Regions from separate parts of the Variovorax sp. DAIF25 genome, predicted to be linked through region 2. Evidence: predicted binding sites of a transcription regulator. Region 2 holds the regulator's gene; the other holds the start of a gene.
What was found. The regulator HrcA, encoded in region 2, represses chaperone genes, less so after heat shock. The targets are predictions, from matches to a motif close to TTAGCACTCNNNNNNNNNGAGTGCTAA.
Positions count from the first base shown of each region.

Region 1: the regulator HrcA is predicted to act here: its motif matches at 6,749-6,775, upstream of R0232_RS07450 (co-chaperone GroES).

Region 1 covers NZ_CP136636.1:1,617,343-1,631,511, reverse strand. Annotated here, with positions in the region: gene R0232_RS07495 (calcium:proton antiporter) at 1-391, shown strand, start outside; gene R0232_RS07490 (polysaccharide deacetylase family protein) at 406-1,398, opposite strand; gene R0232_RS07485 (5-carboxymethyl-2-hydroxymuconate Delta-isomerase) at 1,413-1,799, opposite strand; gene R0232_RS07480 (Bug family tripartite tricarboxylate transporter substrate binding protein) at 1,811-2,782, opposite strand; gene R0232_RS07475 (LysR family transcriptional regulator) at 2,888-3,850, shown strand; gene arsH (arsenical resistance protein ArsH) at 3,847-4,581, opposite strand; gene arsC (arsenate reductase (glutaredoxin)) at 4,550-4,981, opposite strand; gene R0232_RS07460 (arsenic transporter) at 5,015-6,301, opposite strand; gene R0232_RS07455 (ArsR/SmtB family transcription factor) at 6,331-6,657, opposite strand; gene R0232_RS07450 (co-chaperone GroES) at 6,863-7,153, shown strand; gene groL (chaperonin GroEL) at 7,183-8,835, shown strand; gene R0232_RS07440 (Lrp/AsnC family transcriptional regulator) at 8,938-9,456, opposite strand; gene R0232_RS07435 (indolepyruvate ferredoxin oxidoreductase family protein) at 9,548-13,210, shown strand; gene xylB (xylulokinase) at 13,345-14,169, opposite strand, start outside.
Region 2 covers NZ_CP136636.1:6,305,809-6,319,977, reverse strand. Annotated here, with positions in the region: gene R0232_RS29260 (tetratricopeptide repeat protein) at 1-1,145, opposite strand, end outside; gene mutM (bifunctional DNA-formamidopyrimidine glycosylase/DNA-(apurinic or apyrimidinic site) lyase) at 1,217-2,026, shown strand; gene R0232_RS29250 (dynamin family protein) at 2,136-4,103, shown strand; gene mutY (A/G-specific adenine glycosylase) at 4,174-5,214, shown strand; gene rapZ (RNase adapter RapZ) at 5,243-6,118, opposite strand; gene recN (DNA repair protein RecN) at 6,150-7,835, opposite strand; gene R0232_RS29230 (NAD kinase) at 7,837-8,745, opposite strand; gene hrcA (heat-inducible transcriptional repressor HrcA) at 8,776-9,783, shown strand; tRNA gene R0232_RS29220 (tRNA-Ile) at 9,823-9,899, shown strand; tRNA gene R0232_RS29215 (tRNA-Arg) at 9,970-10,046, shown strand; gene greB (transcription elongation factor GreB) at 10,152-10,727, shown strand; gene R0232_RS29205 (RelA/SpoT family protein) at 10,755-13,010, opposite strand; gene rpoZ (DNA-directed RNA polymerase subunit omega) at 13,106-13,309, opposite strand; gene gmk (guanylate kinase) at 13,340-13,960, opposite strand; gene R0232_RS29190 (YicC/YloC family endoribonuclease) at 13,981-14,169, opposite strand, start outside.

The DNA of each region.
Region 1 (14,169 bases), 2.7 Mb from region 2:
CCACCATCTCGCGGTGGTCACCGACTACGGCATCGCGGCGGCGGGCGCGCCCACCGCCCTGGGCGGTGTCCTGATCGCCATCATCGTGTTCACGCCCGAGTCCATCACGGCCGTGAAGGCCGCGATGAACAACGAGATGCAGCGCGCCATCAACCTGTGCCTCGGCGCCTTCGTCTCCACCGTGGGACTGACGGTGCCGGCCGTGCTCGTGATCGGCCTCGTGACCGGCAAGCAGGTGATCATGGGCATCTCGAACACGGAGACCGTGCTCTACATCGCCACCGTGGCGCTGGGCATGCTGAGCTTCAACGGCCAGAAGACCTCGGCGGTCCAGGGCTGGATGCACCTGGCGCTGTTCGCGATCTTCGGGCTGCTCCTCTTCAGTCCCTGAGCCGAGGCTCCCGCTCAATAGGTGCGGTTCGGCACGCCCGACATCGACAGCGCCCACTGCGCGATCCGGTCCTTGCGCTCGAAGGCCACGCCCGGGTGCTTGTTCGCATAGGCCAGGAACTCGCCCAGCGCCTTCACGCGCGCGGGCGTGCCTCCGATGCGGTCGTGGGTGGAGATCGACATCATCCGCCGGCGTCCGGCCGCCTCGGCATAGAGCTGGTCGAACTCGTCCTTGAGCTCCTGGCCGAAGGCCGCGGCCGTGAGCGGCCCCTCCGCACCGAAGCGGGCGATGTCGTTCATGCGCAGCGTGTAGGGCACGACCGCGAAGGGCTTGCCGTTGACCTGCGTGGTCATCGGCTCGTCGGCCGAGAGGTCATCGATGTGGTACGTGAAGCCCAGTTCCTGCAGGATGCCGAGCGTGCGTGGCGTGCCGCGCAGCCAGAACGCGTTGTAGCCCGCGGGACGGGTGCCGGTGGCCTTGACCAGCGCATCGATGTTGGCCTGGTAGGAGGCGCGCTCCTGCTCGGGCGAGATGTCCCAATGCGGGGTCCAGGTCTGGCCATGCGCGGCGGCTTCGTGGCCGCGCTGCACGATCTCGCGCGCGAGCTGCGGGTTGCGCTCCACGGCCTGGCCGGTCATGTGCGAAGTCACCTTCACGCCATGCCGGTCCCACAGGTCGAGCAGCCGCGGGATGCCTTCGCGCACGCCGTATTCGAACCAGGTGCGCGCCGGCAGGTCCGGGTACTTCGCATCCATCGGCGGAAACGGCGAGCCGTTGTCGTGCTCGCTCTGCGCGCCCGACTCGAACTGCATCGATACCGAGATCACGAGCCGCGCGCCGTTCGGCCAGTGGCGGCCGGTACCGGCCGTGGCTGCAGCCTTCGGCCGCGCCTGGGCCCGCGCTTCGCCGGCCGCGAGGCCGGACAGCGCGGCGGCCGCCACCGTGCCCGCGCCGCCGCGCAGGATGTTGCGGCGCTCGAGGCTGCCGATGGAGGGGTTGGCGTTCATCTGGAGGATCCCTTTCATGGATGGTGGGGGTTCGACGGCGGGTTCCACTGCTGCTTCCAGTAGTTCGCCTTGGGGTGCTCGCGCAGGAACACGCAGCACTGCACCCATTGGTCGGGCGACAGCGCCTCGACCGCGCGGGACAGCACCGTGAACGCGGTGTCGGCCATCCGCTGGCTCACCTGGCTCGCACGCGGATTCGTGAGCACCAGCGTGGCGATCAGTTGCTGCGCGCCGGGCTCGTCGCCGCAGAGTTCGGCCACGATGGGTTGCACGCGCGACTTCAGATCGCCGAGCGCGGCCGATCCGCTGTCCGCGAGCGCGCGGTGCAGCGTCCGCAGGGTCCGCGGCCAATCGATGGCCGCGAGCAGAGGAGGCGATGCCTCGACAACGATGTGGGGCATGGCGCGCGACCTCAATCCAGCTTGATGCCGGCCTCGCGGATCAGTTGCTGCCAGCGGATGCGCTCGCCGGCCATCATCCGCGCGAAGGCCTGCGGCGAGCTGTCGACCGTGATCGACCCCAGTTCCGCGAGCTTGTCGCGGGTGTTCTTCTGCGCCAGCGCGCGGCGCATGTGGTCGACCAGCCAGGCCTGGCGTTCGCTCGGCGTGGCCGCGGGCGCGACGAAGCCGTACCAGCCGCCGATCTGCGCATCGACGCCGCTCTCCTTGAGCGTCGGGACCTCGGGCAGCGCGGGGATGCGCGCGGGGCTGGTCACGGCGAGCGCCTTGAGCCGGCCCGACACGATGTGCTGCAGCACCGCCGGCGTGGCCTCGAACAGCAGTTGCACGGTGCCGCCCATCAGATCGTTGAGCGCCGGCGCCGAGCCACGGTACGGCACGTGCAGGATCGACACCTGCGCCTCGCGCTTGAAGAGTTCGGCCGCCAGGTGCTGCGGCGTGCCGTTGCCCGCCGAGGCGTAGGAGTAGCGGCCCGGCGCCTTGCGCAGCACCTCGAGCGCCGCGCGCAGGTTCGGCGCGGGGAACGAGGGATGCGCCACCATCACCAGCGGCACCGACGCGGCCCAGGCCAGCGACGCGAAGTCCTTGGCCGGGTCGTAGTTGAGCTTGGGATAGAGCGCGGCATTCGCCGCCATCGGGCCGAGCGCCGCGAGCAGCAGCGTGTGGCCGTCGGCCTCGCCGCGCGCCACGGCTTCGGTGCCGATGTTGCCGCCCGCGCCGCCGCGGTTGTCCACGAGCACCGTGGCGCCGCTCTCCGTCTGCAGCGCATGCGCCATCAGGCGAGAGATCGCGTCGGTGGTGGCGCCGGCCGGGTACGGGCAGACGATGCGGATCGGCTTGGAGGGAAAGGCCCGTGCGTGCGACGCGCCGGCAAGGCCGGGGATGGCAAGGGCCGCGCCGGCCTGGAGGAAATTTCGTCGCTGCATGAATCGGTGCTTCCTGATGTCTCGTCTTGGGAGGCAGTTTCAGAGGATGCGCCGGCCGCGGCAAATCGCATTTTTCGGCACGCCCCATCGGATAATCCGATCGCCATGACCGCACGCCCCAGCAGCCGCGCCCAGCGCGCACGCGATCCCCTCGAGCTCGTTTCGCTGCGGCAGCTGCGCTACTTCAGCGCCGCGATGCGCGCGCCCAGCTTCAACGAGGCGGCGCGCGAATGCTCGATCTCGCAGCCCGCGTTGTCGGAACAGATCGCGCTGCTCGAACAGGTGCTGGGCGTGCCGCTCTTCGACCGCACCGGCGGCCGCGCGGTCCCCACGCTGTCGGGGCACGAACTCGAACGCCGCATCGCGGGCAGCCTGCTCGAACTGCAGTCGGCCTTGCGCGAGGTGCCCGAGCGGGCCGACACCATCTCGGGCCTGGTGCGCGTGGGACTCGTGCAGTCCTACGGCGCCTGCTGGGTGGTGCCGGTGATGCGCGCGGCACAGGCGCGCTGGCCCGCGCTGTCCGTGGCGCTGCGGCGGCGCACCGCGCACGCGCTCGAGGAAGGCGTGCTGCGCGGCGACTTCGAGTTCGCGGTGAGCTTCGATCCGCATCCCCATGTCGACCTCGAGATCGCGCAGTGCTTCGTCGAGCGGGCCGTCGCCGTCGGCGCCCTGCCGCGGCGCGCGCGGCGGCTCACGCTGGCGCAGCTCGCGCCCTGCAGGCTCGCGCTGCTGCCGAGCGAATACATGATGCGCCGCGAGCTCGACGCGGCCTTTGCCTCGCAGGGCCTCAAGCCGCAGGTCCGGCTCGAATCGGATGCACTCGAAGACCTGGTGGCCGCCGCGCGCGAGAGCGGCATGGTCGCGATCCTCAACGCCGCGGCCGCATCGAGCCTGGCGGTGCACGACGCGGTGCCGATCGACTGCGTCGAACTGCAGCGCAAGGCCTGCCTCGTGCGTTCGCGCACGCGCCATCACACGAACGCGTCGCGCCATCTCTGGGATGCGCTGGTCGCGGGCGCGCCGGCCCTGCCGTCGGGCTGGACCGCGCCCGGCAAGGCACGGCGCTAGATGCTTCGCAGGTTCACGCGCCGCGACAGGGCCTCGGCACTCTCGCGCCGCTCGCTGTAGCGATCGACCAGATGGCCGGCGCAATCGCGCGTCAGCAGCGTGAACTTGACCAGCTCCTCCATGACGTCGACCACGCGTTCGTAGTACGGCGAGGGCTTCATGCGCCCGGCTTCGTCGAACTCGAGGTAGGCCTTGGCGACCGAGGACTGGTTCGGGATGGTGATCATGCGCATCCAGCGTCCGAGCACGCGCAGCTGGTTCACCGCATTGAAGGACTGCGAGCCGCCCGAGACCTCCATCACGGCCAGCGTCTTGCCCTGGGTCGGCCGTACGGAGCCGACCGACAACGGGATCCAGTCGAGCTGCGCCTTCATGATGCCGGTCATCGCGCCATGGCGTTCCGGCGAGCACCAGACCATGCCTTCGGACCACTGCGCGAGCGCACGCAGCTCCTGCACCTTCGGATGGTCCTCGGGTTCGCTGTCGGGCAGCGGCAGGCCGCGCGGATCGAAGACGCGGGTCTGCGCGCCCAGCGCGCACAGCAGCCGCTCGGCCTCTTCGGTCAGCAGGCGGCTGTACGAACGCTCGCGGACCGAGCCGTAGAGCAGCAGGATGCGCGGCGCATGCGTCGAGCGCTCGGCGGGCCACAGGTGCCGTGGGTCCGGCAGCCGGAAGGCCTCCGCATCCAGGTTCAACAGGTCAGGGCTTGGCGACACGCTGGCCTTTCGCATCGATGACGGGCTCGCCGTCTTCCTTCGAGAACGCGCCGCGCTGGGCGTGCGGCAGCAGGTCGAGCACGGCCTCCGATGGCCGGCACAGGCGCGTGCCCAACGGCGTGACGACGATCGGGCGGTTGATGAGGATCGGGTGCGCGAGCATGAAGCCGATCAGTTCCGCATCGGTCCACTTCGCATCGGCCAGCCCGAGCTCGTCGTGGGGCGTGCCTTTCTGGCGCAGCAGGTCGCGCACGCCGATGCCCATGTCGGCGACCAGTTGCTCGAGCGTTGCGCGGTCCGGCGGATGCTTGAGGTACTCGATGACGGTCGGCTCCTCGCCGCTGTTGCGGATCAGCGCGAGCACGTTGCGCGAGGTGCCGCAGTCGGGGTTGTGATAGATCGTGATGTCGCTCATGGAAGGGAGGGATGTCGCTGGTGAGAAAGCAGATCAGCCGAAGCTCAGGCGCAGTGCGAGCGCGGCGAGGGTCAGGGCGAGCACGGGCACCGTCATGACGACGCCCACCTTGAAGTAGTAGCCCCAGCCGATGGTGGTGCCCTTCTTCGCGAGCACATGCAGCCACAGCAGGGTGGCCAGGCTGCCGATCGGCGTGATCTTCGGGCCCAGGTCGCAGCCGATGACGTTGGCGTAGACCATCGCCTCCTTCACCACGCCGGTGGCGCCCGAGGCATCGATGGAGAGCGCGCCGATCAGCACCGTCGGCATGTTGTTCATCACGGAAGACAGCGCGGCCGCCAGGAAGCCCGTGCCCAGGGCCGCGCCCCAGATGCCGCCTTGCGCGAACACGTCGAGCAGCGTCGAGATCTGCTCGGTCAGGCCGGCATTGCGCAGGCCGTAGACCACCAGGTACATGCCCAGCGAGAACACGACGATCTGCCAGGGCGCGCCGCGCAGCACCTTGCGCGTGGCGATGACCTCGCCGCGGGCCGCCACGGCCAGCAGCAGCAGCGCGCCAACGGCCGCCACGGCGCTGACCGGCACGCCGAGCGGCTCCAGGCCGAAGAAACCGACGAGCAGCAGCGCCAGCACGACCCAGCCCGCGCGAAAGGTGGCCGGGTCGCGGATGGCATCGGCCGGGCGCTTCAAGCGGCTGGCGTCGTAGCGCGCGGGAATGTCGCGACGGAAATAAAGCAGCAAGGCCAGCAGGCTGGCGACCACCGCGGCGAGATTGACCGGCACCATCACCGCCGCATAGGCGTTGAAGCCGATCCCGAAGAAGTCGGCCGAGACGATGTTGACGAGGTTCGAGACGATCAGCGGCAGGCTCGCGGTGTCGGCGATGAAGCCGGCTGCCATCACGAAGGCCAGGGTGGTGGCCGGCGTGAAGCCCAGCGCCACCAGCATGGCCATCACGATCGGCGTGAGGATCAGCGCGGCGCCGTCGTTGGCGAACAGCGCCGAGACGGCCGCGCCGAGCAGCACGATGAAGACGAACAGCCGGCCGCCGCTGCCGCCGCCCCAGCGCGCGACGTGCAGCGCGGCCCATTCGAAGAAGCCGGCCTCGTCGAGCAGCAGGCTGATGACGATCACGGCGATGAAGGTCCCGGTGGCATTCCAGACGATCTGCCAGACCCGCACGACGTCGGGCAGATGCACCACGCCGAGGGCCAGGGCCACCAGCGCGCCCAGCGCGGCGCTCCATCCGATGCCGAGGCCGCGCGGCTGCCAGATGACGAGCACCAGGGTCGCGAGGAAGATGAGAACGGCGGTGAGCATGGGGCGAGGAAACGATGCGGCGCCGACCGTCAGCAGCCGCAGGACGCGCCTTGCGCATCGACTTCGCAGGGCTGCCCCTGGCAGCAGTTCTCGCTCAGATAGGCCAGCAGCCCGTTCATCTGGTCGAACGAGGCGCGGTAGATCAGGTGGCGCCCCTGCCGCTCCTGCGACACCAGGCCCGCGCGGCCCAGTTCCTTGAGATGGAACGACAGGCCCGTGGCCGGAACGCCCAGCGTTTCGGTCAGCGCGCCGGGCGTCATGCCCTGCGGGCCGGCCACGACCAGGGCGCGAAACACACGCAGGCGCACGCTCTGCGCGAGGGCCATGAGAGAACGGATGACGGCTTCTTCTTCCATATTTCAATCATCGTTGAAATATTGAATCGTGGCAACCGACTTCCCGCGCAACCCGTCCCGGCGCTTGAAACCCCGGCGATTGCCCTTATGATTAGCACTCGCTGTGGTTGAGTGCTAACAAGCCTCGCCTCCAGTCGACGGGCAACCGGTCCTGCAGGATGGGCGCCCAAAAAACCACCACCCAGTTTCTTATCCAGGAGATGCAATGAAACTTCGTCCTTTGGCCGATCGCGTGATCGTCAAGCGTATCGACAGCGAAACCAAGACTGCCTCGGGCATCGTCATCCCCGACGCCGCCGCCGAGAAGCCCGATCAGGGTGAAGTCCTGGCCGTGGGCCCGGGCAAGCGCAATGACAAGGGCGACCTGTCGGCCCTGACCGTGAAGGTCGGCGACCGCGTCCTGTTCGGCAAGTACAGCGGCCAGACCGTCAAGGTCGATGGCGACGAGCTGCTCGTCATGAAGGAAGACGACCTGTTCGCGGTCGTCGAGAAGTAATCCACCCATCCCATTCGGAGTAAACAAACATGGCAGCAAAAGACGTCGTCTTCGGCGGAGAAGCCCGCGCACGCATGGTCGAGGGTGTGAACATCCTGGCCAACGCGGTCAAAGTGACCCTGGGCCCCAAGGGCCGCAACGTGGTGCTCGAGCGCTCGTTCGGCGCCCCCACCGTGACCAAGGACGGTGTGTCGGTCGCCAAGGAAATCGAACTCAAGGACAAGCTGCAGAACATGGGCGCCCAGCTCGTGAAGGAAGTGGCTTCCAAGACTTCGGACAACGCCGGTGACGGCACCACCACCGCGACCGTGCTGGCGCAAGCCATCGTTCGCGAAGGCTTCAAGTACGTGGCCGCCGGCATCAACCCGATGGACCTGAAGCGCGGCATCGACAAGGCCGTGACGGCCCTGGTCGAAGAGCTGAAGAAGGCTTCGAAGCCCACCACCACGTCGAAGGAAATCGCTCAAGTCGGCTCGATCTCGGCCAACAGCGACGAAACCATCGGCAAGCTCATCGCCGACGCGATGGACAAGGTCGGCAAGGAAGGCGTGATCACCGTCGAAGACGGCAAGTCGCTGGACAGCGAACTGGACGTCGTCGAAGGCATGCAATTCGACCGCGGCTACCTGTCGCCCTACTTCATCAACAACCCCGAGAAGCAATCGGCGCTGCTCGACAACCCCTTCGTGCTGCTGTTCGACAAGAAGATCAGCAACATCCGTGACCTGCTCCCCACGCTGGAACAAGTCGCCAAGGCCGGTCGTCCGCTGCTGATCATTGCCGAAGAAGTCGAGGGCGAAGCCCTGGCGACGCTGGTCGTGAACACGATCCGCGGCATCCTGAAGGTCGTGGCCGTCAAGGCGCCTGGCTTCGGCGACCGCCGCAAGGCCATGCTCGAAGACATCGCCATCCTGACGGGCGGCAAGGTCATCGCCGAAGAAGTCGGCCTGACCCTCGAGAAGGTGACGCTGGCCGACCTGGGTCAAGCCAAGCGCATCGAAGTGGGCAAGGAAAACACCATCATCATCGACGGTTCGGGCGCTGCTGCCGACATCGAAGCCCGCGTGAAGCAAGTGCGCGTGCAGATCGAGGAAGCGACCAGCGACTACGACCGTGAAAAGCTGCAAGAGCGCGTGGCCAAGCTGGCCGGCGGCGTTGCAGTGATCAAGGTCGGCGCTGCCACCGAAGTCGAAATGAAGGAAAAGAAGGCTCGCGTCGAAGACGCCCTGCACGCCACCCGCGCTGCAGTGGAAGAAGGCGTGGTTGCCGGTGGTGGCGTGGCCCTGCTGCGCGCCAAGCAAGCCGTGGGCGACCGCGTGAAGGGCGACAACGCCGACCAGGACGCCGGCATCAAGCTGGTCCTGAAGGCCATCGAAGCCCCCCTGCGCGAAATCGTGAACAACGCCGGCGGCGAAGCCTCGGTGGTGGTGAACGCGGTGCTGGCCGGCAAGGGCAACTACGGCTTCAATGCCGCCAACGACTCGTACGGCGACATGCTCGAGCTGGGCATCCTGGACCCGACCAAGGTGACCCGCACCGCGCTGCAGAACGCCGCTTCGGTGGCCTCGCTGCTGCTGACGACCGAAGCCATGGTGGCTGACGCTCCGAAGGACGACGCTCCTGCCGGCGGCGGCATGCCCGACATGGGCGGCATGGGTGGCATGGGCGGCATGGGCATGTAATTGCCTCTCGCCCGGCGAGCGCTTCGGCGTTCGACGGGCGGGTCGTTCAGACACGACGGAAGGCCGGGGTTCGCCCCGGCCTTTTTCTTTGGGCGCGCCGCTTCAGCCGCGCGCCCTGCGCCGCGGCCCCGCCGCGGTCGACGCCATGTCGATCGGCAGCGGCGCGTCGGCCTTGACCTCGCGCAGCACGATCGCCGAGCGCACGTGCGTCACGCCGGCCTGCTCGAACAGCGTGGTGTGCAGGAACTGCTCGTAGTGCTTGATGTCGGGCACCAGCACCGTGAGGATGTAGTCGGCCGGCCCGGTGGCCGAGGCGCAGCGCACCACCTGCGGACTCGCGGCCACGGCACGCTCGAAGTCGCGCACCTTGGCCTCGCTGTGGCGGTCGAGGTTCACCTCCGTCACGGCCGCGAGGTTGAGCCCCACCTTCTCTCGGTCGACGATCACCGTGTAGCCGCGGATCACGCCGCTGGCCTCCATGTCCTTGATGCGGCGCCAGCACGGCGTGGGCGACAGCCCCACCGCGTCGGCGATCTGCTGCACGGTCTGGCGCGCGTCGCGCTGCAGTTCGTCGAGGATGCGCAGCGAATGATGGTCGAGAGGGATGAATTCGTCGTTCATGGCGATTTTCGAGATGGATATTCCTGATTCCAGGGTCACCCTGTAGTGATTCAAGAGAATATTCCTCCTGAGCGAGAACAACAATCTCGCAATGAATTCGAATGACCTCTCTTCGGCCGCAGCCCCCACCCGCGCCGCCGAAACCGCCGCCACGACCACCCTCGCCCGTCCGGGCTACCAGCTCGCCGACAACCTCTGGGCGAGCTCGGGCGTGGTCTTCCTCACCGGCACGCAGGCGCTGGTGCGCCTCTTGTGCATGCAGCGCCAGCGCGATGCCGCGCGCGGCCTCGACAGCCGCGGCTTCGTCAGCGGCTACCGCGGCTCGCCGCTCGGCATGGTCGACCAGGCGATCTGGAAGGCCGGCAGCCGCTTCGAGCAGGAAGGCGTGCGCTTCGTGCCCGCCATCAACGAGGAACTGGCCGCCACCCAGGTGCTCGGCACCCAGCGCGTGGAGTCCGACCCCGAGCGCGAGGTCGAGGCCGTGTTCGGCATGTGGTACGGCAAGGGCCCGGGCGTGGACCGCGCGGGCGACGCGATCAAGCACGGCAATGCCTACGGCGCCTCGCCCAACGGCGGCGTGCTGGTGGTGGCGGGCGACGACCACGGCTGCGTGTCCTCGTCGATGCCGCACCAGTCCGACCAGGCCTTCGCGGCCTGGGGCATGCCGGTGGTGCAGCCGGCCAACGTGGCCGAGCTGGTGGAGTTCGGGCTCTACGGCTATGCGCTCTCGCGCTACTCGGGCACCTGGGTCGGCATGCCGGCGCTGTCGGAGGTGGTCGAGAGCTCGAGCACGGTCGACCTCGACCTGATCCTCGCGCGCAGCGCCGCCTGGCTCGATGCCGACGGCGTGCGCGAGGCCACCGGCCACCGCGCGCCGGCCGACGGCCTGCACTACCGCTGGCCCGACCTGCCCTCGCTGCGCATCGAGTCGCGGCTGGCCGACAAGCACGAGGCGGTGGCCGCGTTCGCGCGCGTCAACAGCATCGACCGCGTGGCGGTCGAGAGCCCCGACGCCCGGGTCGGCATCGTGACCTGCGGCAAGGCCCACTACGACCTGATGGAAGTGCTGCGCCGGCTCGAGATCTCGACCGAGCGCCTGGCCGCGGCCGGCGTGCGCATCTACAAGGTGGGCCTGAGCTTCCCGCTCGAGCAGACGCGCATGCGCGCCTTCACCGCGGGCCTGGCCGAGGTGCTGGTGATCGAGGAGAAAGGCGCCTTCGTCGAAAGCCAGCTGCGCGACATGTTCTACAACGCGCCGGCCGACGCACGCCCGGCGCTGGTCGGCAAGCACGACCGCGACGGCCGCCCCTTCATCTCGGCACTCGGCGAACTGCGGCCCTCGCGGCTGATCGAGCGCGTGGCCGAATGGCTCGAGCGCCACGTCGGCGGCGCCGACGGCATCGGCCGCCCGACCGAGCGCGTGCGCGACTTCACGCCGCCCGACCTGCTGGCCAACGCCAGCGATGCGGTCAAGCGCCTGCCCTACTTCTGCGCCGGCTGCCCGCACAACACCAGCACCAAGGTGCCCGAGGGCTCGACCGCGCGCGCCGGCATCGGCTGCCACTTCATGGCCAGCTGGATGGAGCGCGGCACCGCGGGCCTGGTGCAGATGGGCGGCGAGGGCGTGGACTGGATCTCGCATTCCAAGTTCACGCGCGTGCCGCACGTGTTCCAGAACCTCGGCGACGGCACCTACTACCACTCGGGCTACCTGGCGATCCGCCAGGCGGTGGCGGCCAAGGCCACCATGACCTACAAGATCCTGTTCAACGACGCGGTCGCGATGACCGGCGGCCAGCCGGTGGACGGCGTGATCACCGTCGACGCGATCGCGCGCCAGGTCGAATCGGAAGGCGTGATGCGCGTGGTGGTGGTCAGCGACGACATCCGCAAGTACGACGGCCAGAAGGACCGCTTCCCGGCCGGCACCGGCTTCCACGACCGCAGCCTGCTCGACACGGTGCAGCGCGAACTGCGCGAGGTCGCGGGCGTCACCGTGTTGATCTACGAGCAGACCTGCGCCGCCGAGAAGCGCCGCCGGCGCAAGAAGGGCGAACTGGCCGATCCGCCCAAGCGCCTGTTCATCAACCAGGCGGTGTGCGAAGGCTGCGGCGACTGCACGGTGCAGAGCAACTGCGTGGCCGTGGTGCCGCACGAGACGCCGCTGGGCCGCAAGCGCCAGATCGACCAGACCCACTGCAACAAGGACTATTCGTGCGCCCAGGGCTTCTGCCCGAGCTTCGTGGGCGTCACCGGTGCCTCGCTGCGCCGCAAGGCCGGCGCGCTGCAGCGCGAGAAGGACGCCGTGCTGGCACGCGCCGCCGCGCTGCCGCAGCCCCCGGGCCACGACTGGGACAACGCGCCCTACGACCTGCTGGTCACCGGCGTCGGCGGCACCGGCGTGGTGACCGTGGGCGCGCTGGTCGCGATGGCCGCGCACCTCGAGGGCAAGGCCGCGAGCGTGCTCGACTTCATGGGCTTCGCGCAGAAGGGCGGCTCGGTGCTGAGCTTCGTGCGCATGGCGAGCCATCCGGAGCGCCTGAACCAGGCCCGCATCGACACCCAGCAGGCCGATGCCGTGCTGGCCTGCGACCTCGTCGTCGGTGCCTCGCCCGAGGCGCTGCAGGCGGTGCGCCACGGCCGCACGCGCATCCTCGCGAACCTGCACGAGATCCCGGTCGCCGAGTCGCTGCGCAATCCCGACGCCGAGCTGCACATCGACCTGCTGCTCGAGAAGCTGCAGTTCGCGGCAGGCGAGGAACAGGTGAAGACCTTCGACGCGCAGGCGCTGGCCGAGGAGTTCATCGGCGACACGCTGGCCGCCAACATCCTCGCCGTGGGCTATGCGTGGCAGCTTGGCCTGGTGCCGCTGGGCTTCGAGGCGCTGATGCGCGCCATCGAGCTCAACGGCGTGGCGGTCGCCGCCAATCGCCTGGCCTTCGCGCTGGGTCGCATGGCCGCGGCCGATCCCGAAGGGCTCAAGCGCCTGGGCGACACGCTGCAGCCCGCGTCGGCGATGGACCTCGCGAACGCGGCCGACGGCAACGACCTCGAGGCCATCGTCGCGCGCGGCGTGGCGCATCTCTCGGGCTACCAGAACGCCGCCTGGGCGCGACGCTTCGAGACCCGCATCCGCGCGCTGCAGCAGCGCGAATCGGCGCTCGGCGGCGATGCCTCGCTGCCCTTCACGCGCAACGCGGCGCGCAGCCTGCTCAAGCTCATGAGCTACAAGGACGAGTACGAGGTCGCGCGCCTGTACACCGACGGCAGCTTCCAGCGCAGCCTGATGGAGCAGTTCGAGGGCGAGAAGATCAAGCTCGAGTTCCACATGGCCCCGCCCTTCCTCGCACCGCCGAAGAATGGCCAGGCCCCGCGCAAGATCCGCTTCGGCGCCTGGATGCTGCCGGCGATGCGCGTGCTCGCGCACGGCAAGGCGCTGCGCCACACGCCCTTCGATCCCTTCGGCCGTACGCAGGAGCGGCGGCTGGAACGCGAGCTGATCGCCCACTTCGAGGCCCGGCTCGACGAACTGGCGCAGGACATGGCGGCCGCCGACCAGAAGCTGCTGGCCGACATCGCCGCGCTGCCGATGACGATTCGCGGCTACGGCCACGTGAAGATCGGCAACCTCGCGCTGGCGCGTGCGCGCGAAGCCGAGCTGCTGCACCGGCTGCGGCCGCAGCGCTATCCGGCGCCGGCCTCGACCAAGGCCGCGGGGCAGATCAAGGGCATCGCGATCGTCGCGGCGCACTGAACGCTCCGGCTCCCTCTCCCTCTGGGAGAGGGCCGGGGTGAGGGCTCTGGGCGACGGATACCGTCAGGGCCATGGTGAGGCCCGGTGCCCTCACCCTGACCCTCTCCCAGAGGGAGAGGGAAAAGACCAGGCGCTCAGGCCTCGAACGACGCGCGCAGCAGCGGATAGAGCTTGCGAAAGCGCGCATGCCGCGCGCGGTGCCCCGCCGCGGCCTCGGCCTTCGGATCGAAGCGCTGCCGCACCGCGGGCGCGGTGCACACCGCGGCGATGGCACCACCATCGGCCAGCCAGGCCAGCCGCGCGGCGCCCAGCGCGCCGCCGGCCTCGCCACCCTCGGCCAGCGTCAGCGGCACTTCGAGGATGTCGGCCAGCAGCTGCGCCCACCAGCTGCTGCGCGCACCGCCCCCCACCAGCGCCAGCGCGCCCGCGGGCCGCGCCAGCGTGTCGAGCCCGTCGCGCAGGCCGAAGCTCACGCCCTCGACCAACGCATAGGCGATGTCGTCGGCGCCATGCGCCTGCGTGAGCCCGAACAGCACGCCCTGCGCGTTCGCGTTGTTGTGCGGCGATCGCTCGCCCGACAGGTAGGGCAGGAAGATAGGCGCGCGCGCACGCGCCGCGTCGTCGAGCCGCGCGGCCGCCGCCAGCAGCGTGGCCTCGTCGCCGAAGCCCAGGTGCCGCGAGGCCCAGCTCACGGCGCTCGCGGCCGAGAGCATCACCGACATCTGGTGCCAGCGGCCCGGCAACGCATGGCAGAAGGCATGCACCGCCTGCGCGGGATTCGGTTCGAAGCGGCTCGAGGCCACGAAGATCACACCCGAGGTGCCGAGCGAGACGAAGCCCTGCCCCGGCTCCACGATGCCCATGCCGACCGCGCTGGCGGCGTTGTCGCCCGCGCCGCCGGCGATCTTCACCTCCGCGCCCAGGCCCCAGCGTTCGGCGAGCGCGGGCTTCAGCGTGGC
Region 2 (14,169 bases):
GTCACGCCGCGGTTGCGGTCGCCGGCCTCGGCCTGCGCGGCGGCGGCCGGCTGGCTGCTGGCCAGCTCGAGGTAGCGCTTGAGCGAGGTCTCGGCCGCGGCGTCCTGACGTGCCTGGGCCTGCAGGCTGCCGAGCAGCAGCCAGGGTTCGGCGAGCTCGGGGCGCGCGACGGTCAGCGATTGCAGCTGGCTCGAGGCTTCGGCGTAGCGGCGGTTCTCGACCAGCACGCGCGAATAGGCCACGCGCAGCTCGGGCGAAGCCTTCGGGTTGCCGGCCAGGTAGCGCGTGACGATCGGTTCGGCCAGCGGCTGGCCCGGATCGATGAGCTCGAGCGCGAGCGCCGGGGGCGCATCGGAGGCCGGGTCGGCCTGCTGGCCCTTGCGCGCGGCCTCGAGCGCACCCGAGTTGTCGCCGGCATTGAGGCGCAGCCGGCCCACCGTGGCCCAGGCCATGCCCGCCGTCGCGGGATTCTTGAATTCGTCGACCAGCGCCTGCTCGACCACCGAGGCGGCGAGCTTCTTGTCGGTGGCGCGCGAGTAGTTGCGCGCGATCACGGCCATCAGCAGCGGCCGCTCGACCTGCGGGCTGGCCGCGATCTCGGCGCGCAGCAGTTCGGTCGTGTCGCCGATGCGGTTGAGCAGGATCAGGATCTGCAGCTCGAAGCGGCGCGCGTCGCGCGAGTTGGGCACCGTGTCCTGCCAGGCGCGTGCCGCGGCGAGGGCCGCGTCGCCCGAGCGCGATTGCAGCGCGATCTCGATCGCGCGCTGGAACAGCTTGCCGTCGCGCAGCCTGCGCGCCGCATCGAGCACGTACTGGTAGCCCGAACCGGGATCGCCCGAGCGCGCGCTGAGCTCGCCCATGAGGATCTCGTAGAACATGTCGGCGCTCAGGGCCGAAGGCTGCGGCGCGGGATCGGCCGCGGCGGCCGCTGCAGCGGGCTTTGCGGGCGCCGTGCGCGCGGGCGGCTTGGCGGGCTGCGGGCTCGCGGGCGTTGCCGGCTTGGGCGGCGCGCTGCGTTCGATGATGGGAGCCGGGCTGTCCGGCGCGGCGGGGTCGGAGGACTGCGCGTGAACGTGGGCGGCGCAGGCCAGGAGCACGAGTGACGCGGCCGCCGCAAGGCGGTGTCGGCGGGGCGATGGAATCATCGAACCATAATAATCCATGCATTTGAACGAGCACCGCGTGGGGCTTCGTGTCCTGCAGTTGTTGGAGCCCCATGCCTGAGCTACCCGAAGTCGAAGTCACGCGGCGCGGAATCGCGGACCGCATCGCTGGCGCGCGCATCGATGCGGTGCGCATCGGCAAGCCGTTGCGCTGGGCGCTGATGGTGGCGCCCGAGCTGCTCGTGGGTCGCCGCGTGCGCGAGGTGCGCCGGCGCGGCAAATACCTCCTGATCGATCTCGACGTGGGCCTGCTGCTGCTGCACCTGGGCATGTCGGGCAGCCTGCGTTTCGATGCCGCCCTGCCCGAGCCCGGCGTGCACGATCACTTCGACCTGGTCACCGACCGCGGCACGCTGCGGCTCAACGATCCGCGCCGCTTCGGCGCCGTGGTCTACGTCGACGACGAGGCCGCGCCCTGGGCGATCAAGCTGCTCGGCGGGCTCGGCATGGAGCCGCTGGGCGAGGCCTTCGACCTCGATGCCTTCCATGCCGGCCTGCGCAAGCGCCGCACCGCGATCAAGCAGGTGCTGCTCGCGGGCGACGTGGTGGTGGGCGTGGGCAACATCTACGCTTCGGAGGCACTGTTCCAGGCCGGCATCCGTCCCACGCTGTCGGCCGCGCGCATCAGCCGGCCGCGCGCCGCGCGGCTGCATGCCGCGGTCAAGGAGATCCTGGCGCGGGCGGTCGAGAAGGGCGGCAGCACCTTGCGCGACTTTTCCATCGACGGCCAGAACGGCTACTTCCAGCTCGAGGCCACGGTCTACGGCCGTGCTGGCGAACCATGCAGGGTCTGCGGCACGCCGATCCGGCTGTTGCGTCAGGGGCAGCGCTCGACCTATTTCTGTCCGGTGTGCCAGAAGTAGTCCGATGATCGGTCGCAGTGCCGCAGCACGGCCGGAGGTCAATGCGTACCGGTCACCCGGTTTTCAGATTGCGATGTTATATTTGTAAGAAAGTTTTTACATTTCCACCTTGAGCCGCTCCTTCAACCAACAACTCGACCAGCACGGTGCGTGGCGGAGCAATTTCGCCCACCGCTTGCAGTGGCTGTCCCGCTGGCTGACCGAGAACGAGCTGCTCGACCAGGCGGTGGCCGAGCGGCTGCGCGGGCTCGAATCGCAGATCCGCACCAGCAAGGTCATGGTGGCCTTCGTCGCCGAGTTCTCGCGCGGCAAGTCGGAACTGATCAACGCGATCTTCTTCGCCGGCTACGGGCGGCGCATCATGCCGGCGAGCGCGGGCCGCACCACCATGTGCCCGACCGAGCTCGGCTACGACGCCATGCTGGCACCCAAGCTGCGCCTGCTGCCGATCGAAACCCGTCTCGAACCGCATTCGCTCGCCTACTGGCGCGACCAGCCCGCGCGCTGGACCGAGATCGCGATCGATGTCGGCGATGCCGAGCGGCTGGCCCAGGCCATGGCCAAGGTGGCCGAGGTGCGCTGGGTCTCGCAGGACGAGGCACGCGCGCTGGGCTTCTGGAACGAGGAGACGCCCGACGACAACCCGGTGCAGGACGCCGAGGGCCGGGTCGAGATCCCGCGTTGGCGCCATGCCGTGCTGAACATGCCGCATCCGCTGCTCGAGCAGGGGCTGGTGATCCTCGACACCCCGGGCCTCAACGCGATCGGCGCCGAGCCCGAGCTGACGGTGAGCCTGATCCCGCAGGCGCATGCGGTGGTCTTCATCCTCGGCGCCGAAACCGGCGTCACCCGCTCCGACCTGTCGATCTGGCGCGAGCACCTCGTGACCGAGAACGAAGGCAGCGACACCCGCTTCGTGGTGCTCAACAAGATCGACACCCTGTGGGACACGCTGAGCACCCACGCGCAGATCGAGCAGCAGATCGAGCAGCAGCGCCAGGTCGCCGCCAAGCACCTCGACGTGCCGCTCGCGCAGGTGCTGCCGGTGTCGGCGCAGAAGGGCCTGCAGGCCAAGGTGCACCGCGACGCGCGGCTGCTCGAGGCCAGCCGCCTGCCCGCGCTCGAGGCCCTGCTGGGCCAGGGCGTGCTCGGCAAGCGCGAGACCATGCTGCGGCTGGCCGTCGATGCCGGCATGGCCGCGCTGCGGACCGAGGCCGAGCGCATCCTCAAGGTGCGCCAGCGCGACCTGGCCGAGCAGGCGCTCGAGCTGCAGGGGCTGCGCGGCAAGAACGTGTCGGTGATCCGGCACATGCGCGCGCGCATCGACCAGGAACAGAACGAGTTCGAGGGCAGCAACGCGCGCATCCTGGCGCTGCGCTCGGTGCAGGGCAAGCTGCTGCGCGAGGTCTACGCGGTGCTGGGCCGCACGGCGCTCAAGGCCGACATGGTGCGGCTGTCGGCCGCGCTCAAGCGCCCCGGCGTCAAGTTCAACGTGCGCAAGGTGTACGGCGAGACCTTCGACTCGCTGCGCAACAACCTGCGCGAGGTGCAGGCGACCACGGCCGAGATCCAGTCGATGCTGCATGCCACCTTCCGCCAGCTCAATGCCGAGCAGGGTTTCACCCTGCAGGCGCCGGCCGAGCCCGACCTCAGCGGCTTCGAGCAGGAGCTCAGCCAGATCGAGCGCAGCCACATCCACTACCTGGGCGTGGGCAACATGCTCAAGCTCGCGCAGGCCGACTTCTGCGACAAGCTGGTGCGCGCGCTCGCGAGCCGGCTGCGGCTGGTGAACGAGGCCGCCATGACCGAGGTCGAGCGCTGGAGCAAGGGAGCCAGCGCGCAGATCGATGCGCAGCTCAAGGAGCGCCGTCGCAACTTCAGCAAGCGCATCGAGGCGATCGAGCGCATCCAGAACGCGGCCGGCAGCCTCGACGAGCGGCTGCTCGAACTGGCGGCGCAGGAGAGCGCGCTGGCCGGGCTGCAGCAGCGCCTGAGCGAATTCACCGCGCTGATCGCGCAGCAGGGCAAGCCGTCCGCCACGGCGGCCGCGGCCGGCGAGCTGCGTGCCGCGGCCTGAGCACGGCGTGCCGGCGACCGTTGCCGCGCGCACGCGCAAGCGCAGCCCCGAGGCTGCCGCGCCCGCCGCCTTGAAACTCCCGGCGCACTTCGCCGAGCGCGTGGTCGCCTGGCAGCGCAGCCATGGCCGCAGCGAGCTGCCGTGGCAGAACACGCGCGATCCCTACCGCGTGTGGCTGTCCGAGGTGATGCTGCAGCAGACGCAGGTCACGACCGTGCTCGGCTACTTCGCGCGCTTCCTCGAGCGCTTTCCCGACGTGCGGGCGCTGGCCGAAGGCACCGAGGACGAGGTCTTCGGGCTCTGGAGCGGCCTCGGCTACTACAGCCGCGCGCGCAACATGCACCGCTGCGCGCAGGAGGTGATGGCGCGCTTTGGCGGCAGCTTCCCGCAGACGGCCGCCGAACTGGCGACCTTGCCGGGCATCGGCCGTTCCACCGCCGCGGCCGTCGCGGCCTTCTGCTTCGGCGAGCGCGTCGCCATCCTCGACGGCAACGTGAAGCGCGTGCTGACGCGGGTGCTGGGCTTCGGCGAGGACCTGTCCTCCTCGGCCAGCGAGCGCCTGCTCTGGGAGCATGCGACGCGGCTGCTGCCGCCGGCCGACGACCGCGAGGCGATCACGAGCTACACGCAGGGGCAGATGGACCTCGGCGCCACCGTCTGCCTGCCGCGCAAGCCGAGCTGCATGCTGTGCCCGGTCAACGACAGCTGCGTGGCGCGGCGCGAAGGTTCGCCCGAGCGCTATCCGGTCAAGACGCGCAAGTTGCGGCGCACGGCGCAGTCGCTGTGGGTGCTGCTGGCGCGCGATGCGAGCGGGCGCGTGTGGCTCGAGAAGCGGCCCGCCAAGGGCATCTGGGCCGGCCTGCATTGCCTGCCGGTGTTCGATTCGCGCGACGAACTGCTGGCCGCGCTGCCCGCGGTCGAACGCGATCGCTGCGAGGACCTCGCGCCCTTCGTGCATGTGCTGACCCACAAGGACCTGCACCTGCATCCGGTGCGCATCGATGGCGGAACGCCGCAGGGCGATGCGGCGCGCTGGGTCGAGGCCTCGGAATGGCTGGGCCTGGGGCTGCCCGCGCCGGTGCGCAAGCTGCTCGAGAACACCGGGGGCTGAGGCCCTCGGCCCCTCGCCCTTTTTTTCTTCAGCTCGCGTCGAGTTCGCGGTGCCGCTTGAGCGCGCCCCAGCGCGCGCCGAAGCTGCGCGCCAGCTGCTCGACCAGGAACACCGAGCGGTGCTGCCCGCCGGTGCAGCCGATCGCCACCGTCACGTAGCTGCGGTGGTCGCGCGCGAGCGCATCGAGCCAGCGCGTGAGGAACTGCTCGATGTCCTCGTACATGCGCGCCACGTCGTCGTGCTCGCGCAGCCAGTCGGCCACTGGCGCGTCGCGGCCGGTCAGCGGCCGCAGCGTGGGCACGTAGTGCGGGTTGGGCAGCATGCGCACGTCGAACACGAAATCGGCATCGAGCGGCACGCCGCGCTTGAATGCGAAGGACTCGAAGACCAGCGTCAGGCGGCTCTGCGGCGCCGAGATCAGCGACTTGACGTAGCTCTGCAGCTGCGCCGGCCGGATCAGGCTGGTGTCGATCACGTCGGCGCCTTCGCGCAGGTCGGCCAGCAGCTCGCGCTCGAGCTCGATGGCCTGCACCAGCACGCGCTGCTGGTCGGGCACGTCGGTGCGGCCTTCCTGGCTCGACAGCGGATGGCGGCGCCGGGTTTCCGAATAGCGGCGCAGCAGCGCGTCGGTGGTCGCGTCGAGGAACAGCGAGCGCAGCGACACGCCGTCGTTGCGCAGCGCCTCGAGCTGCTGCGGAACGATCGGCAGCGAGACGCCGCTGCGCACGTCCATCGCGATCGCCACGCGCTGCGCGTTCTGCGCGTGCTGCAGCGCGATGAAGGGCGTGAGCAGCTCGGGCGGCAGGTTGTCGACGCAGTAGTAGCCCGCGTCCTCGAGCGCATGCAGCGCGACCGACTTGCCGGAGCCCGACATGCCGGTGATGAGCACCAGGTCGAGGCTCATCGCGCAGCCCCGTGGTCTTGGCGCGCCGCCTTCATGAGGTGGCCGCCGGTGTCTTGTGGCCCAGCATCTCGCGCGCGTGGGCGAGCGAGGTCTGCGAGACCTTCTCGCCGCCCAGCATGCGGGCGATCTCGTTCGCGCGGCTGTCGTCGTCGAGCAGCGACACGCCGCTCTCGGTGCGCGGACCATCCTTGCCGGTGGTTCCCGCGGTCTGCCGCTTGGCGACCACGAGGTGGTGGTCGGCGCAGGCCGCCACCTGGGGCAGGTGGGTGACCGCGAGCACCTGGCGGTCGCGGCCCAGCTGCTTCATGAGCCGGCCCACGGTCTCGGCGACCGCGCCGCCGACGCCCGAATCGACCTCGTCGAAGATCAGTGTCTGGGCGGCGCCGAGCTGGCTGGTGGTGACCGCGATCGCGAGCGCGATGCGCGAGAGTTCGCCGCCCGAGGCCACCTTGCCGATCGGCCGCGGCGTGCTGCCGGTGTGGCCGGCGACCAGGAAGGCGATCTCCTCGAGACCGGCCTTGCCCGGCTGGGCCAGCGGCTGCAGATCGACCTCGAAGCGGCCGCCCTGCATGCCCAGGCCCTGCATCGCCTGCGTGACCGCCTGGGCCAGCTTGGGCGCGGCCTGCTTGCGCAGCTTGCCGAGCGCGCGGGCCTCCTTCAGGTAAGCCTGTTGCGCCGTCTGCTCGGCGCGTTCCAGGCCTTCGAGGTCGCTTTGTGCGTCGAGGGCCTGCAGCTCGGCCTGCCAGCCGGCCAGCAGCGCCGGCAGCTCGACCGGCGGGCGCTTGTAGCGGCGCGCCAGCGACATCCACAGGCTCATGCGTTCGTCGAGTTCGGCCAGACGCTGCGGGTCGGTGTCGGCGTCGCGCAGGTAGCCGTGCAGCGAGTGCGCGGCATCGGCGGCCTGCGCGATGCTGGAGGACAGCACCTCGCCGAGCGCGCGAAACTCGGGCTCGATGTGTTCGCAGTTCTGCAGCAGCGTGACCGCGCGCGAGAGCGCGGCCAGCGCGCCGTTGTCCTCGTCCTCGAGCGCGTGGCTGGCGCCCTGGGCGGCGTCGATCAGCGCCTGCGCGTTCGAGATGCGCGTGTGGCTTCCCGACAGTTCTTCCCATTCGTCGGCGCCGGGCGCGAGCTTCGCGACCTCCGAGATCTGCCACTGCAGCCGTTCGCGCTCGCGCTGCAGCGAATCCTGCGTGCCGCGCGCACGCTCGAGCGCGGACAGCGCCTGGCGCCAGCCCTGCCAGGCGGCGTCGAGCGCATCGGTGCGCACGCCGGCGTAGGCATCGAGCAGGCCGCGCACCGCGTCGGGCCGCGTGAGGCTCTGCCAGGCGTGCTGGCCATGGATGTCGAGCAGCCGGTCGCCGATGTCGCGCAGCTGCGTCGCGGTGGCGGGGCTGCCGTTGATCCAGCCGCGGCTGCGGCCCTGCAGGTCGACGGTGCGGCGCAGCAGCAGGGCATCGCCCGCCTCGAAGCCGCCTTCGTCGAGCCAGGCCACGAAGGCCGGGTCGTTGTCGAACTCCGCGCTCACGTCGAGCCGCTCGGCGCCTTCGCGCACCGCGCCCGCATCGGCGCGATTGCCGAGCGCGAGCTGCAGCGCGTCGATCAGGATGGATTTGCCCGCGCCGGTTTCGCCGGTCAGCACCGTGAAGCCGTCGGACAGGTCGATCTCCAGGGATCGCACGATCACGAAATCGCGCAGTGCGATGCGTCTGAGCGCCATCTCAGGAACCTCCTTCGTTCCAATGCAGTTTCTTGCGCAGGGTGTCGAAATAGCTCCAGCCGCGCGGGTGCAGGAAGCGCACCCGGAAATCGGAGCGGCGCACCACCACGCGGTCGCCGATCGCGAGCGAGGCCAGCGATTGCATGTCGAAATTCGCGCTGGCATCGCGCCCGCCCACGAGCTCGATCACGATCTCGTCGGCATCGGGCAGCAGCACCGGGCGGTTCGACAGCGTGTGCGGCGCGATCGGCACCAGCACCCAGCCCGGCACCGCCGGATGCAGCAGCGGCCCGCCGGCCGACAGCGCATAGGCCGTCGAACCCGTGGGCGACGCGATGATCAGGCCGTCGGCGCGCTGGTTGGCCACGAAATGCTTGCCCACCGACACCCGCAGCTCGACCATGCCCGAGGTCGCGCCGCGGTTGACCACCACGTCGTTCATCGCGAGCGCATCGAACACCACGGCGCCGTCGCGCATCACCTGCGCGTGCATCAGGCTGCGGTGGTCTTCCTCGTATTCGCCGGCCAGCATCGGGATCAGCGTGGCCTGGAAGTTGTCGAGCGGGATGTCGGTGATGAAGCCGAGCCGGCCCCGGTTGATGCCGATCAGCGGGATGCCGAAGGCCGCGAGCTGCCGGCCGATGCCGAGCATGGTGCCGTCGCCGCCGACCACCAGGCCGAGGTCGCACTGCTGGCCGATCTGCTCGACCGTGAGGGCCTCGTAGCGGTCGCCGGTGGGCAGGGCCTGGGCCGGTTCGTCGTCGCCGCGCGGCTGTTCGACGTAGACCTTGCAGCCCCGGGATTCGAGAAAACTCGCGATGCCTTCCATCACGCTGTCGCGCTCGCCGCACCGGGCTCCGGAAGCCTGGTATTTGCCGATCAGCGCGACGTGACGAAAGGGAGAGGTCATGGCTACAAATTACAACACTAAAATCTTGCAATGCTGGACGACCGCGCCAAGTTGCTGCTCAAGACGCTCGTCGAGCGCTACATCGCCGAAGGCCAGCCTGTCGGCTCGCGAACGCTCTCGCGTTCCTCGGGCCTGGACCTCTCGCCCGCGACCATCCGCAACGTGATGTCGGACCTCGAGTCGCTCGGACTGATCGCCAGTCCGCACACCTCGGCCGGCCGCGTGCCCACGGCGCGCGGCTACAGGCTTTTCGTCGACACCATGCTCACCGCGCAGCGCGAGCACCTGGCCGCGCCGAGCCTCGCGCCCGACCAGCCGCAGCGCGTGATCGCCAACGCGGCGCACCTGCTGTCGAACCTCTCGCAGTTCGTCGGCGTGGTGATGGCGCCACGGCGTTCGTCGGTGTTCAAGCAGATCGAGTTCCTGCGCCTGTCGGACCGCCGGCTGCTGGTGATCATCGTCTCGCCCGAAGGCGACGTGCAGAACCGCGTGATCTTTCCGGAGGCCGACTACTCGCAGTCGCAGCTGGTCGAGGCCGCGAACTACATCAACGCCCACTACGCGGGCCTGACGATCGAGCAGGTGCGCGACCGGCTGCAGTCCGAGGTCGACACGCTGCGCGGCGAGATCGCGGCGCTGATGCAGGCGGCCGTGAAGGTCAGTTCTGACGTGCTGAGCGAATCGCAGGAAGACGACGTCGTGATCTCGGGCGAGCGCAACCTGCTCGCGGTCAGCGACTTCTCGAGCGACATGGGGCAACTGCGCCGCGCCTTCGAGCTGTTCGAGCAGAAGGCGCAGCTGATGCGGCTGCTCGACGTGTCGAGCAAGGCCGAGGGCGTGCGCATCTTCATCGGCGGCGAGAGCCAGGTGGTGCCGGTCGAGGAACTGTCCATCGTCAGCGCCAACTACGAGGTAGACGGCCAGGTCGTGGGCACGCTGGGCGTGATCGGCCCGACGCGCATGCCCTACGAGCGCATGATCCAGATCGTCGACATCACTTCCAAGCTGGTCAGCAACGCGCTGAGCCACCGCAAGTAGCAGGGCGCCTTTTCGGCGCGAATAGAATCGAGCCCACGTGGGCCGTTAGCTCAGTTGGTTAGAGCAGCGGACTCATAATCCGTTGGTCGATGGTTCAAGCCCATCACGGCCTACCACCCGTATTTTTGAGATTTGTTTCGACGGATCGAAAGGGCCTCAAAAATACATGCTATGATAGCAAGCTGTGCGGCTGTAGCTCAGTTGGATAGAGTACTTGGCTACGAACCAAGGGGTCGTGGGTTCAATTCCTGCCAGCCGCACCACTCTTCAAGGGTCAACTCGGAAACGAGTTGACCCTTTTCTTTTTGGTACGAGGCTCGTCCGCGCGGCGGACGCCACGCTTCTCTTTCGATCTCCGGAGGCGTCGCTTGAACAAGGCATTCACCAAGGAAACGGATTCCGACGCGGACGACGACGGTGCGGACGGCGCGATGCCGCCGCTGCCCGCGGGCGGCAAGAACTACATCACCCCCGCCGGCTATGCGCGGCTGCGCACCGAGCTGCTGCAGCTGATGGACGAGGAGCGGCCCAAGGTGGTCGAGGCCGTGCACTGGGCCGCCAAGAATGGCGATCGCTCGGAGAACGGCGACTACCTCTACGGCAAGAAGCGGCTGCGCGAGATCGACCGCCGCATCCGCTTCCTCACCAAGCGCCTCGAGATCGCCGAGGTGACCGATCCCTCGGTGCATCACGGCAGCGACCAGGTCTTCTTCGGCGCCACGGTGCGCTACGCGGACGAGAACGGCGACGAGCGCAGCGTGACGATCCTCGGCATCGACGAGGCCGACAGCGCGCAGTCGCAGGTCAGCTGGATCTCGCCGATCGCGCGGGCGCTGCTGAAGGCGCGGGAGGGCGACGTGGTCAAGCTCGTCACGCCGGGCGGCACGCACGAGGTCGAGCTGCTGTCGGTCGTCTACCCGGCGCCGGGGCCGGGCGCCGCATAGAGGCTGCGCCGCAGCCGCGGCGCGGACTCAGGACGCGGGAACGGTGCGCGCCGCGGACAGCACCGAGGTGGTCCGGCGCACCGAGCGCAGCACCGCGTCCAGATGCGAGCGGTCGCGCACCGCGATCACGAAGCGCAGATCGGTCGAATCCTGCGGCGTCTCGTCGGCCATCTCGACGTGGGTGATGTCGGCTTCGGCATCGGCCAGCGTCGCGGCCACGCGCGCCAGCACGCCCTTGTCATTGCGCACGGTGATGATCACGCCGGTCTCGAAGGCGCGCGTCGGTTCGTCGGCCCACTCGACCGCGAAGAAGCGTTCGCTGTCCTTGTGGCGCAGGCGCTGGCCCACGCCGCAGGCCTCGGTGTGCACCACCAGGCCTTCGCCGTGGCCGAGGTAACCCACGATCGGGTCGCCCGGGATCGGGCGGCAGCACAGCGCGAAGCGCACCGAGGAGTTCTCGCTGCCGTCGAGCGTGACGGCGCCCTGCGAGATGGTTTCGTGCGAGATGAAGCGCTCCCTGCTCAGCAGCAGCGCGTCGGGGCGTTCGCCGAGCTCGGCCATGAGCGCCATCAGCCGCTTGGCCACGATGCTCGCGATGCGCTTGCCCAGGCCGATGTCGGTCAGCAGCTCGGCGCGCGTGCGGTTGCCGGTGAAGCGCAGCAGCTTTTCCCACAGCGGCTGGTGCTCCGCATCGTCCTCGGGCAGCTTGCTCAGGCCTTCTGCGCGCAGGGCCTGCGCCAGCAGCTTCTCGCCCAGGCCTTCGGATTCGGCGTGGGCCAGGGTCTTGAGGTAGTGGCGGATCTTCGAGCGCGCACGGCCGGTCCGCACGAAGCCGAGCCAGGCCGGGTTGGGCGTGGACACAGGCGCGGTGATCACCTCGACCACGTCGCCGTTCTTGAGCTCGGTGCGCAGCGGCACCTGGTCGCCGTTGATGCGCGCGGCCGAGGTGTGGTCGCCGATGTTGCTGTGGATCGCGTAGGCGAAATCGACCACGGTCGCGCCGCGCGGCAGCGCCATGATCTGGCTCTTGGGCGTGAAGACGTAGACGGCGTCGGGGAACAGGTCGACCTTGACGTGGTCCCAGAACTCCGCGGCGTCACGCGTCTCGTCCTGGATGTCGAGCAGCGACTGCAGCCACTTGGTGCCCAGGCGGTCGTTGCTGGCCGTGCTCGGGTCGGCGGCCTTGTAGAGCCAGTGCGCCGCCACGCCCGATTCGGCCACCACGTGCATGGCGTCGGTGCGCAGCTGGAACTCGACGCTGACGCCCGCCGGGCCCACCAGCGTGGTATGCAGCGACTGGTAGCCGTTGAGCTTGGCGATCGCGATGTGGTCCTTGAACTTGCCCGGCAGCGGCTTGTACATCTGGTGCAGGATGCCCAGGCCGGTGTAGCAGGCGATCACGTTCGGCACGATCAGCCGGAAGCCGTAGATGTCGGTCACCTGGGCGAAGCTCAGGTGCTTTTCCTCCATCTTGCGGTAGATCGAATAGAGCGTCTTCTCGCGCCCCGCGATCCGCAGCGTCATGTTGGCGGCGGCGAAGGCGGTCTCGACCTCGCGCTGCACCTTCTGGATCAGGTCGCGCCGGCGGCCCCGCGCCTTGGCCACGGCCTTGGCCAGCGTGGCATAGCGCCATGGTTTGAGGTGCCGGAACGACAGTTCCTGTAACTCGCGGTACGTCTGGTTGAGGCCGAGCCGGTGCGCGATGGGCGCATAGATGTCGAGCGTTTCGCGCGAGATCCGGGCCCATTTCTCGCGCGGCGCGTCGGCCAGCGTGCGCATGTTGTGGGTGCGGTCGGCCAGCTTGACCAGGATGACGCGCACGTCGCGCGCCATCGCCAGCAGCATCTTGCGGAAGGACTCGGCCTGGTTCTCTTCGCGCGTGTTGAACTGCAGCTTGTCGAGCTTGGTGAGGCCGTCGACCAGTTCGGCCACCGGCGCGCCGAAGCGCTCGATCAGCTCGGGCTTGGTGACGCCGCAGTCCTCGATGGCGTCGTGCAGCAGGGCGGCCATCAGGGCCTGCGCGTCGAGCTTCCATTCGGCGCATTGCGCCGCCACGGCGATCGGGTGGGTGATGTAGGGCTCGCCGCTGTTGCGCAGCTGGCCCAGGTGGGCCTCGTCGGCGAAACGGTAGGCGCGGCGGACCAGTTCGGTGTCTTCGGGGCTCAGGTAGTCGAGCCGCGCCGTCAGGGCCGCGAAGCTGGCGGCGGCCGCATTCAGCGCCGCCGGGCTCGGCTTCGGCGTGCCCGCAGGGGCATGGGACTGAGATTTTGCGACCGCGCTCATGGCTATCACTTTAGCGTGACCGCTGTGTGGACGTGATCAGGCGTAAAAAAAGCACCGCGTCGCGGTGCTTTTCCGTTGCAAGCCTGCGTCAGCGATCAGCCGGGAACCTTCTTGAGCATTTCCAGGCCGATCTTGCCTTCGGCGATCTCGCGCAGCGCGGTCACGGCCGGCTTGTTCTTGCTTTCGATCTTCGGGGCATGGCCCTGGCTCAGCATGCGCGCGCGGTAGGTCGCGGCGAGCACGAGCTGGAAGCGGTTGGGGATCTGCTGCAGGCAGTCTTCGACGGTGATGCGGGCCATGATGGAATCTTTCGGTCGGTGAGCGTGGAATCAGGGGATGTTCAAGGCGGCGAAAGTGTCGGCACGCGCGCGTCGCTGCGCGGAATACCGGAGCCGCTGAGCGTGGACGATCGCCTTGAGATCGAACAGTGCGCGCTCAAATAACTCGTTGATTATAACGAAATCGAATTTCCCGGCCTGCGCCATCTCTTCGGCGGCGTTCTGCAGCCGCAGTTCGATGACCGCGGCGCTGTCCTCGCCCCGGCGTTCCAGCCGCGAGCGCAGCTCTTCCCAGCTCGGCGGCAGGATGAAGATCATCACCGCGTTCGCGAAGGCCTTGCGGATCTGCAGGGCACCCTGGAAGTCGATCTCGAGGATCACGTCGGCACCCTGGGCGATGCGTTCCTCGATCGCCTTCTTGGAGGTGCCGTAGCGCTGCCCGTGCACGTGGGCCCATTCGACGAAGGCGTCCGAAGCCACCATGGCGTCGAACTCCGAGGTCGAGGCGAAGAAGTATTCGCGCCCGTGCTTTTCCTGCCCGCGCGGCGAGCGGGTCGTGTGCGACACGGAGGGCTGCACCGCCGAGTCGAGCTCCATCAGGGCCTTCACGAGGCTCGACTTGCCGGCCCCGCTCGGTGCCGCAACCACGAAGATGTTGCCGGGATAGTCCATGCTTTCCTTCACTCGCTCGCTCACTCGATGTTCTGGACCTGCTCGCGCATCTGCTCGATCAGCACCTTCATGTCCACGCCGATGCGCGTGAGTTCCAGCGCCGCCGACTTGGAGCCCAGCGTGTTGGCCTCGCGATGCAGCTCCTGGATCAGGAAGTCGAGCCGCTTGCCGATCTCGCCGCCCTTCTTGAGCAGTCGCTCGATCTCGTC